Regions from separate parts of the Bacillus sp. FSL K6-3431 genome, predicted to be linked through region 1. Evidence: riboswitches for the same ligand, from Rfam matches in the RefSeq annotation. Region 1 holds a riboswitch; the other holds the start of a gene.

What was found. Region 1 has a riboswitch for thiamine pyrophosphate ahead of MHB53_RS17630 (lipoate--protein ligase family protein). Riboswitches for the same ligand answer to the same signal wherever they lie in the genome.
Region 2: linked by a shared signal. The riboswitch ahead of MHB53_RS12090 (YkoF family thiamine/hydroxymethylpyrimidine-binding protein) and the one ahead of MHB53_RS17630 (lipoate--protein ligase family protein) in region 1 are both predicted to bind thiamine pyrophosphate.

The regions. Positions count from the first base shown of each region.
Region 1 is NZ_JBBOCT010000001.1:3,617,827-3,622,035, reverse strand. It holds gene MHB53_RS17650 (hypothetical protein) at 1-186, opposite strand, end outside; gene MHB53_RS17645 (ABC transporter ATP-binding protein) at 155-1,066, opposite strand; gene MHB53_RS17640 (GntR family transcriptional regulator) at 1,053-1,436, opposite strand; gene MHB53_RS17635 (GTP pyrophosphokinase) at 1,615-2,364, shown strand; TPP riboswitch at 2,474-2,579, shown strand; gene MHB53_RS17630 (lipoate--protein ligase family protein) at 2,656-3,492, shown strand; gene lipA (lipoyl synthase) at 3,492-4,209, shown strand, end outside.
Region 2 is NZ_JBBOCT010000001.1:2,358,760-2,362,968, reverse strand. It holds gene MHB53_RS12095 (hypothetical protein) at 421-741, opposite strand; gene MHB53_RS12090 (YkoF family thiamine/hydroxymethylpyrimidine-binding protein) at 1,119-1,715, opposite strand; TPP riboswitch at 1,802-1,913, opposite strand; gene MHB53_RS12085 (extracellular solute-binding protein) at 2,157-3,458, shown strand; gene MHB53_RS12080 (carbohydrate ABC transporter permease) at 3,523-4,209, shown strand, end outside.

The DNA.
Region 1 (4,209 bases):
AAAAGATATATTTACCGAGAAACTAGCTGATCCATAGCCAACATTAAACGATGGTGCAAGTGAAAACAAAACGGCAATCAACTGCATGATCGCAAGTGAATTAAATACACCCCAATATGCCTTTACCTTAAATGAGAACTGTTTTTTTACAACATCAGATAGATTCGTTTCTATTAAAGACATCATCAATTCCCCCCTTGCTTTTACTCGTTAAAAATATACAGATATCACTTGAAGAAATAGATGTGAACTCTACCCCCCCGTCTCTTGCACATTTTATATCATCTTCAGTAAAATCATTTCGCACAACGGAATACATACGGTCTGGTCCCATATCTTTTTCAAGAAGTACCTCTCTACCCAACGTCCATCCAGCTACTACAGATTTCTTTCCATAAAGTCCAATCGCCCATTCTTTTAATTCAGAAATTGGTTTGTGAAGATGGACCTTTCCATCATTTACTAGTAGAACATCTTCTAATAGATCTTCGATTTCATTTAAGTGATGACTTGAAATTATAATCGAACGTGGATGTGCAATATAATCCTTTAACAAGGCACGATAAAAGTCTTTACGTACCGCCGCATCCATTCCAGTTGTTGGTTCATCAAAAATTGTGAGTGCACATCTTGCTGATAGTCCCAAAATCATATTAAATGTGCTTTTCATCCCTTTAGAAAGATTTGCGTGATATTGATTCGAATCCAATGAAAAATATTCAAAAAGCCCCTTTGCAAGAGTTGCATCCCAGTTTTCATAAAAGCTATCTGCAGCATCTAGAATTTCAGCAAGAGTTAGTGCTGGAGGCAATGTCATTTGATCATCAATGAAAATGCTATTAGCAGAAACAAATAAATTATTAAAAGGCTGTTCAGAAAAAACGTCCACCTCACCAGATGTTTCACGAATAAATCCAGATAAAATTTTCAAAAGTGTTGTCTTCCCTGCTCCATTACGTCCGATCAATCCCGTTAATTTATGTCCTTCAATTGAAAAAGATATATTTTCAAGAACTGCTTTTTTTCCATAAATTTTCGTTATATTTTTACATTCAATTATCTTCATCTTTTTTTCGCCTCGCATCCTTGATCAATTTGAGTAACTCATCTTCCCTTACACTTAAACGATCTGCTTCTTGAACAAGATCTTGAATTAATCCCTTTAATGTTTCATTTTTCCGTTTGCTAAGTATTTTTTCTTTCGCGCCAACATTTACAAACATTCCAAGTCCACGCTTCTTATATAGAATCTGTTCATCTGCCAATATATTCAGCCCCTTTGCTGCCGTAGCTGGGTTAATATTGAACATCTCTGCCAACTGATATTGTGAATAAACCTTTTCATCATTCATAAACGCACCGCTAATAACTTCATTTTCTATCCATTCTGCTATTTGCACATAAATTGGTTTCGATCCATCCGAATGTAAAATCACTTATATACCTCCTCTAACATAGTACGTTAGTGTTGTAATGTAGTATATATTTAAACCGAAAATAAAACAAGATGTATGCACCTATTTCCCATTATGATTTTAGACATATTAGATTCGATTTCTTGATTAATATTATGGTACGATAATGGTATTACTGCATCAGGAAAGGAATTCCGTCATGGAAAAACAAAACTTACTTGACCTTAATTACATAAAAGAATTTAAAATTGAATTGACTCGATTTATGATGGCTTACAAGTTTGCCTGCGATGAGTTAAATACGAAAATAAATATTTTATCAGATGAATTTAATTATATTCACGATTACAATCCGATTGAACACGTTAAGTCCCGTGTAAAGACTCCGGAAAGTATATTAAAAAAAATCCAAAGAAAAGGATATGGATTTTCTCTCCCTTCCATCAAAAATAATATTAGAGATATAGCTGGAATTCGGATTACCTGTTCCTTCATTTCCGATATTTATCAAGTAAGCGATATGCTAAAAAATCAAAAAGATATAAAAGTAATCGAGTGTAAGGACTATATTAAGCATCCAAAGCCAAATGGTTACCAGAGTCTTCATATGATTATAGAAATTCCAATTTTCATGTCTGATCGAGTGGAAAATACATATGTTGAAATACAAATCCGCACGATTGCGATGGATTTTTGGGCTAGTTTAGAGCATAAAATTTACTATAAATACAATAAAGACATTCCTGAACATTTATCAAAAGAACTAGAGGAGACGGCCACTGTCGCTGCCGAACTGGACCGTAAAATGGAACGTCTTCACAAAGAGGTATCCATCCTTAAAGAAGAAGATAAAGAGGAAGAAGATCTGATCATGTTGGCTAATCAAACCATTCCTTCAAAAATGCTTGAAACACTTGCTCGCTATAAGAAACTAACTGACCAAGCATAATACCCAACATTCCATAATTGGAAATCGGATTGCTAGACTATCTAGCAATCCGATTTCTTTACATGTAGATTCTCTTTCGCTAACATAGGAATTGTTGATTGAATATTGACTTATACACTGGAGGAGCTGCTATGGCGGCTGAGAAGACATCAAGCTCTGACTCTTTGTACCCGAAACTAGGTAATGCTAGCGTGGGGAAGTGTGGTCGTATGCATTACAAATTGGCATACAATCAGACCGCATTCCTTAGAATGTGGTCTTTTTCTATTCAAATCGAAGGAGTTGAAAATCATGAATGATACATGGGGCCTTCTTCATTCTGGGTTTCATCATGCTGCTATTAATATGGCATTAGATGAAGCTTTGTTGAATTGGCATAGTGAAGGTAAAATCCCACCTGTGCTCCGATTTTACGGTTGGTCGAAGCCAACGCTTTCTGTTGGCCATTTTCAAAAACTTGAGAAAACGATTGATTTCTCTGCAGTAGATCGATACGAATGCGAATTTGTTCGACGCCTAACTGGGGGAAGCGCTGTTTTACATGAGGACGAACTCACATACAGCATCGCTGTTTCTGAGCAGAAATCCTACATAGCTGATTCGATCCGTGCGGCCTATTTTACATTATCGAAAGGAATTATGGCTGGATTTAAGGAATTAGGTATTGATGCAGACTACTCCATGCCGAAGGAGCATTTTGAAAAAAGCGGTACTGCGGTCTGTTTTGAAAGACCATCTGATTACGAAATGCTTGTTGATGGGAAAAAGATTTCGGGACATGCGCAAACAAGAAAAAAAGGCGTATTGCTACAGCATGGTTCACTTCCGTTTAGCATTGATAATCAAATGTTATTCGATTTATTCAACTTCTCATCAGACAAAATGAGAGAGCGGCAGCGAAAAGCCTTTTCCGAAAAAGCGATCACAATGAATGAAGCAGCAAAAAAGAAAATTACATTCGAAGCAGCTGCCAAAGCTTTTCAATATGGATTTGAAAAGGAGTTAAATCTTACATTTATTCCGTTCGAACTCACTAATGAGCAGTGGAATGAAGTACATACCATAGCAGAATCTAAGTATCAATCGGACGAATGGAACTTCAAAAATCGAAAGCAGGTGCTAAAATAATGGCATTTAAAAAAGAAGAATATATTAGAAAGCCTGATTGGCTGAAAACCAAGATTAATACGAATGAAGCATATACAGGATTAAAGAAACTAATGCGTGAAAAAGGCTTGAATACGGTATGCGAGGAAGCTCGTTGTCCGAATATTCACGAATGCTGGAGTGAACGTAAAACTGCTACTTTTATGATTCTTGGTTCTATTTGTACACGTGCATGTCGTTTTTGTGCAGTCAATACTGGATTGCCAAACGAACTGGACTTGAATGAGCCTATGAGAGTGGCTGAATCAGTGAAGATAATGGGGCTTAAGCATGTCGTTGTTACAGCAGTAGCCCGCGATGATTTAAATGATGCCGGTGCTGGTGTATTCGCTGAAACTGTTCGTGCAATCCGTCAGGAGGTTCCTGGGTGTACGATTGAAATTCTGCCTTCAGATATGAAAGGTGATTACGAAAACTTACGAAACTTAATGTCCAGTGGTCCGGATATTTTTAATCATAACATTGAAACTGTAAGAAGTTTGACGCCAAGGGTTCGTGCAAAAGCAACATATGACCGCTCTCTTGAACTTTTAAAACGAGTAAAAGAAATTGCGCCAAATACACCAACAAAATCGAGTATTATGGTCGGGCTTGGTGAAACAAAGGAAGAAATCATCCAAGCAATGGATGATTTGCGTGCGCATAATGTTGATATAATGACGATCGGTCAGTACTTAC
Region 2 (4,209 bases), 1.3 Mb from region 1:
ATACAACGTGTCCGCCTGCCACCGTTGAATTCCGTTCCAGGCGGACGCGTTCCGGGGGGCGTGCGGTGAGCCTCCTCAGTCGCTACGCGCCTTGCGGGGTCTCACCTGTCACCCCCCAGGAGTCGCCGCCTTCCACTCCAACCAACTGAGATATTATTTTGCTCATGGTAGGGCGACTGTTTATACCTTGTTCTCAAATCTTTTCCTTTTCATACGATTTCCGTTTTATACAAAGAAATTTTGTTGCTATTTCTGTCGAAAACCCTTGACTTTTTGGAAACATCACAGTAATCGCCGGTGAAAGGATTTATTTCCTTACTAAGTAAAGATGGTTGTTTCCGTTGGAGTACTTTTCCCGTGAACTGTCCCACCTTAAGTCGATATCAGACTGGGAATACTTGCGCGAGTGGTTACATTTAGTTAGTCCTTGGGCACTGCAATAGCTAAGAGAAGCAGAAGGTAGGAACGAATCATTGAAGCCGGGTCTCGAGGCTCAGGGCCTCTATTCGAATAAGAACTTTGGAGCCACGGCGTAAGATACGATAGGTCTGTAATCCATAGCTTGTAAATAATAGGCCAATCATTATTTACAATGGTGAGCACATTTTCAGAATAATGGTCCAAGACGAAGTTTTGATAATCTTCATGTGGAACAACAGTAGGTTTCAACTCCAACACCTCAATCACAGCTTTACATGATATCCACCAGCGACAGTCGATATGATTTACCGTTGTATCCAAGACTTCAACCTGCTTCCCAGCATGATTCTGTCAGCATTGTTGCCAGCGCTATTGAATTTTCGCAACGTACTACCTTGGGCATAATTGGCAACAATGTTTTTAAAAACAGCCTTTTTAAAAAATAAATATGTGACGCTTCTTTTGAAAAAATTTTGAAAACGAATACCAAATATTCAATAAAGCTTAATTCCCAGTAGTTTTTTGGAAATTCGGCAGATTTACGCCTCGAAATTCCGAGAGTCTATTCTATTCACATTTACCCTGGTCTTTCTTTAGGGTTGATGATATTCACTCTAAGCGAAGCGTAAGTGGGAGTTACCAATCAGGTAAGGTAAGAGTCCCCACCTGATTTCCCCGACAGCTTTGCTTAAACGAGTTCACTTGTTTTTTCTTGATGGACTATTACCCGAAATATTGACGGTCATTGTGACGTGACTTACTTGCTCTTGGGTAAAACGCAACGCTTGTTCAAGCGTTGCAAATACATCATGAGCATCACCGTCGAGCCGACTTGCATAGTGGACCCCGCCTGTTAATGTGCCTTTTTCTTTTGCAATCCCACAAACATCAGCAATAATTTGCATATAGTTCTCATTATTCAACGGGTAAAGCGCGAATTGGGTTGGTGCTTCGATATGAAGGTCGGCAACAATAGGTTCATTATTGCGGAAATTGTCTTCGGACATATATGTATCCCCATCAGAATCACCAGGGCAGCCGATGGAAAAGGTTCCATTTAATACAATGTGCTTACCCGTTTTTGCTGCATGAATGTATACGGCTTTTCCCACGTCAAAAACATGCTCCATTTTCCCACGAATGCATGTGCTAATATCGTCGGTTTTCATCCACACTTTTGATGTATCTACATCCTTCAAAGTAGTTTTGATAATCTCAACGAACTGATCGCTCATCGGGTAAAGAGAAAACCTTAAACCTACAATTCTACTAGTACCGCAAACTGAATGTGTCATAAAAAATCCTCCTTGAATCTATTTTTTTTACAATAAAAAAACTGCATCTATGGGAAGATGCAGCAGTATACGGAAAATTAAGCGTCCGTAAAACAGCTACACTTCCCCACGCTGGTATTATCCAGATCGGGTAAATAAGGGATTTGAACGCTCTTCCACGTCCTTATCTCAGCCATTTCGGCACCCCTAGTGCAACAGATCATATGCAGTTAATTAATGTTGAACGAACAGTATCGCTTGCGCCTTTTTGTTCGTTCGCCAACATCATATCTGATTATTCGGAAGAAGTAAAGACTATATTTTTTGTCGAAGGATAAGAAGTATGCTTGTCGAAAGTGAAATTTTAGGATGCTATCTTAAAATTTTAGGATTACTGCAAATAGGGATAGCGCTTACAATTAGATTGTTAAGTAATCAGAATTATTAGGGGGTAGAAATTAGTTGAATAAATTTAAAAGACATAGTTTATTTGCTCTGTTGCTTGCAATGATCTTAGTTATCGCAGCTTGTTCTGGTAAAGAGAAAGATAGTAGTTCCAAGGGAAAAGTGGATGGTGACAAAGTGGAGTTGACACTTTGGAATATTTGGACTGAACCATCTCCTCAAAACACTGCCAACTTGGAACAAATCGAGAAGTTTATGGATGAAAATCCTGACATTGTAATTAAGCAACAAAGTATCCCTCATGACCAATTCAAGGTGAAAGTAAAAACACAGGCAGCAGGAAAGCAACTTCCGGATTTAGTGCAAGTGTTTCCCGGAGCAGAACTAAAGCCATTAGTTAGTGGCGAATTGATCCAGCCAATTGATGATATTATGAGTCACTGGAAAGATTTAATTCCAGAAGGACAGCTTGGAGATTATCAAGTTGATGGGAAACAATATGCAATACCTGCGAACGTTACACCGACAAGCCTTGTATATTATGACAAAGATATGCTGGCTAAAGCAGGATACGATGAATTCCCCACAACATACGCTGAATTTAAAAAGTTAATTAACAAATTTAACGAACAAAAAATTATTCCAATTGCACTTGGGAACAAAGCCCAATGGTTATTACAGTCCTCGTACATTAGTACGATTGGCGACCGCTTAACTGGCGATGATTTTCTGACGGCTGTTTTAGATACTGGTGAAAAGAAATTTACGGATAAGAAGTTTATTGAAGCATTAGGTATCATTAATGAACTGTCTGATTTGAAAGCTTTTAACGAGGACTTTAACTCTATAGATAACAACCAACATAGAGACCTGTTTATGTTAGGTGATGCGGCAATGATGATTGACGGAGCGTGGTCACTTGGGCCGGTATTGGAAGGCGCACCTGACAAAAACATTGGCATGGCATTATTTCCTGAAGTACCAGGGGGGTTAGGGGATCCGAAAGCCGTTTCAGCAGTTACAGGAACAGGGATAGCTTTGAATAATGAACTTGAAGGGGAAAAGTTAGAAGCAGCACAGAAATTCCTGAAAAGTTTTTATTCGGAGGATTACTTTAATAACTTAATGAAAGCTGACATTTTAGTTGTAGCAGATATTGAAGCACCCGCAGAAGTCAGTGAATTGGCGAAAGAAGTATCGAAATTAACATCTGAAAAAATTGTACCTGTTTACGACGCATCGCTACCAACCGAAATTACCGATATTCTTAATTCAGGATTACAGGAAATGACAATAGGAACATTGACTCCTGAACAATTAGCTGAAAAGCTGCAGCAGGCAGTTGATAAACAAAAGTAAAAAGACTGGTAGGAAATCAAGATAGATTTACGCTTGATTTCCTCCCTTTTTTAGGAGGGAAATTATGCATTTATTAAGCCGAAGTAAGTGGCCAGCAATTATTGGATTAGCGCCAGCAGTGCTTATTTACGTTGTTTTTGCTATTGTTCCTATCATTATTTCATTCTATTATTCGGTCATGGAATGGGATGGGTTCACAGAGATGAAATTTATTGGTCTAGCAAACTTTAAGGAAGCGCTTCATGATCCAATCTTTTGGCAATCATTAAAAAATAATATGTTTGTTGTTGGTGCATCCGTCTTTGGGCAGATACCGATTGCTCTTGGCCTTGCGCTGCTTTTAAATAGAAAATTAAAAGGTGGAAAAATTTTCAGAACACTTGGTTTCATGCCTGTTGTTATTTCTACTGTCATCATCTCTTTAGTTTGGGGCATGATGTATAACTCAAGAATGGGATTATTCAACCAATTACTAACTTCAATAGGCTTGGAAAGTTGGACGCAAAATTGGCTTGGTGACCCTAAATGGGCAATGATATCTGTTTGTATAACAATTATTTGGCAATTCGTTGGTCTATACTTAATCATCTTTTTGGCAGGCCTGCAAAATATACCTCAAGAGATTTATGAAGCTGCAGAAATAGATGGGGCAACTGGCTGGAATAAAACACTTTTTATTACGCTTCCGATGATGAAAGATATTATTACAATTGCTGTTATTTTGTGTATTAGTGGAAGCCTGCGCACATTT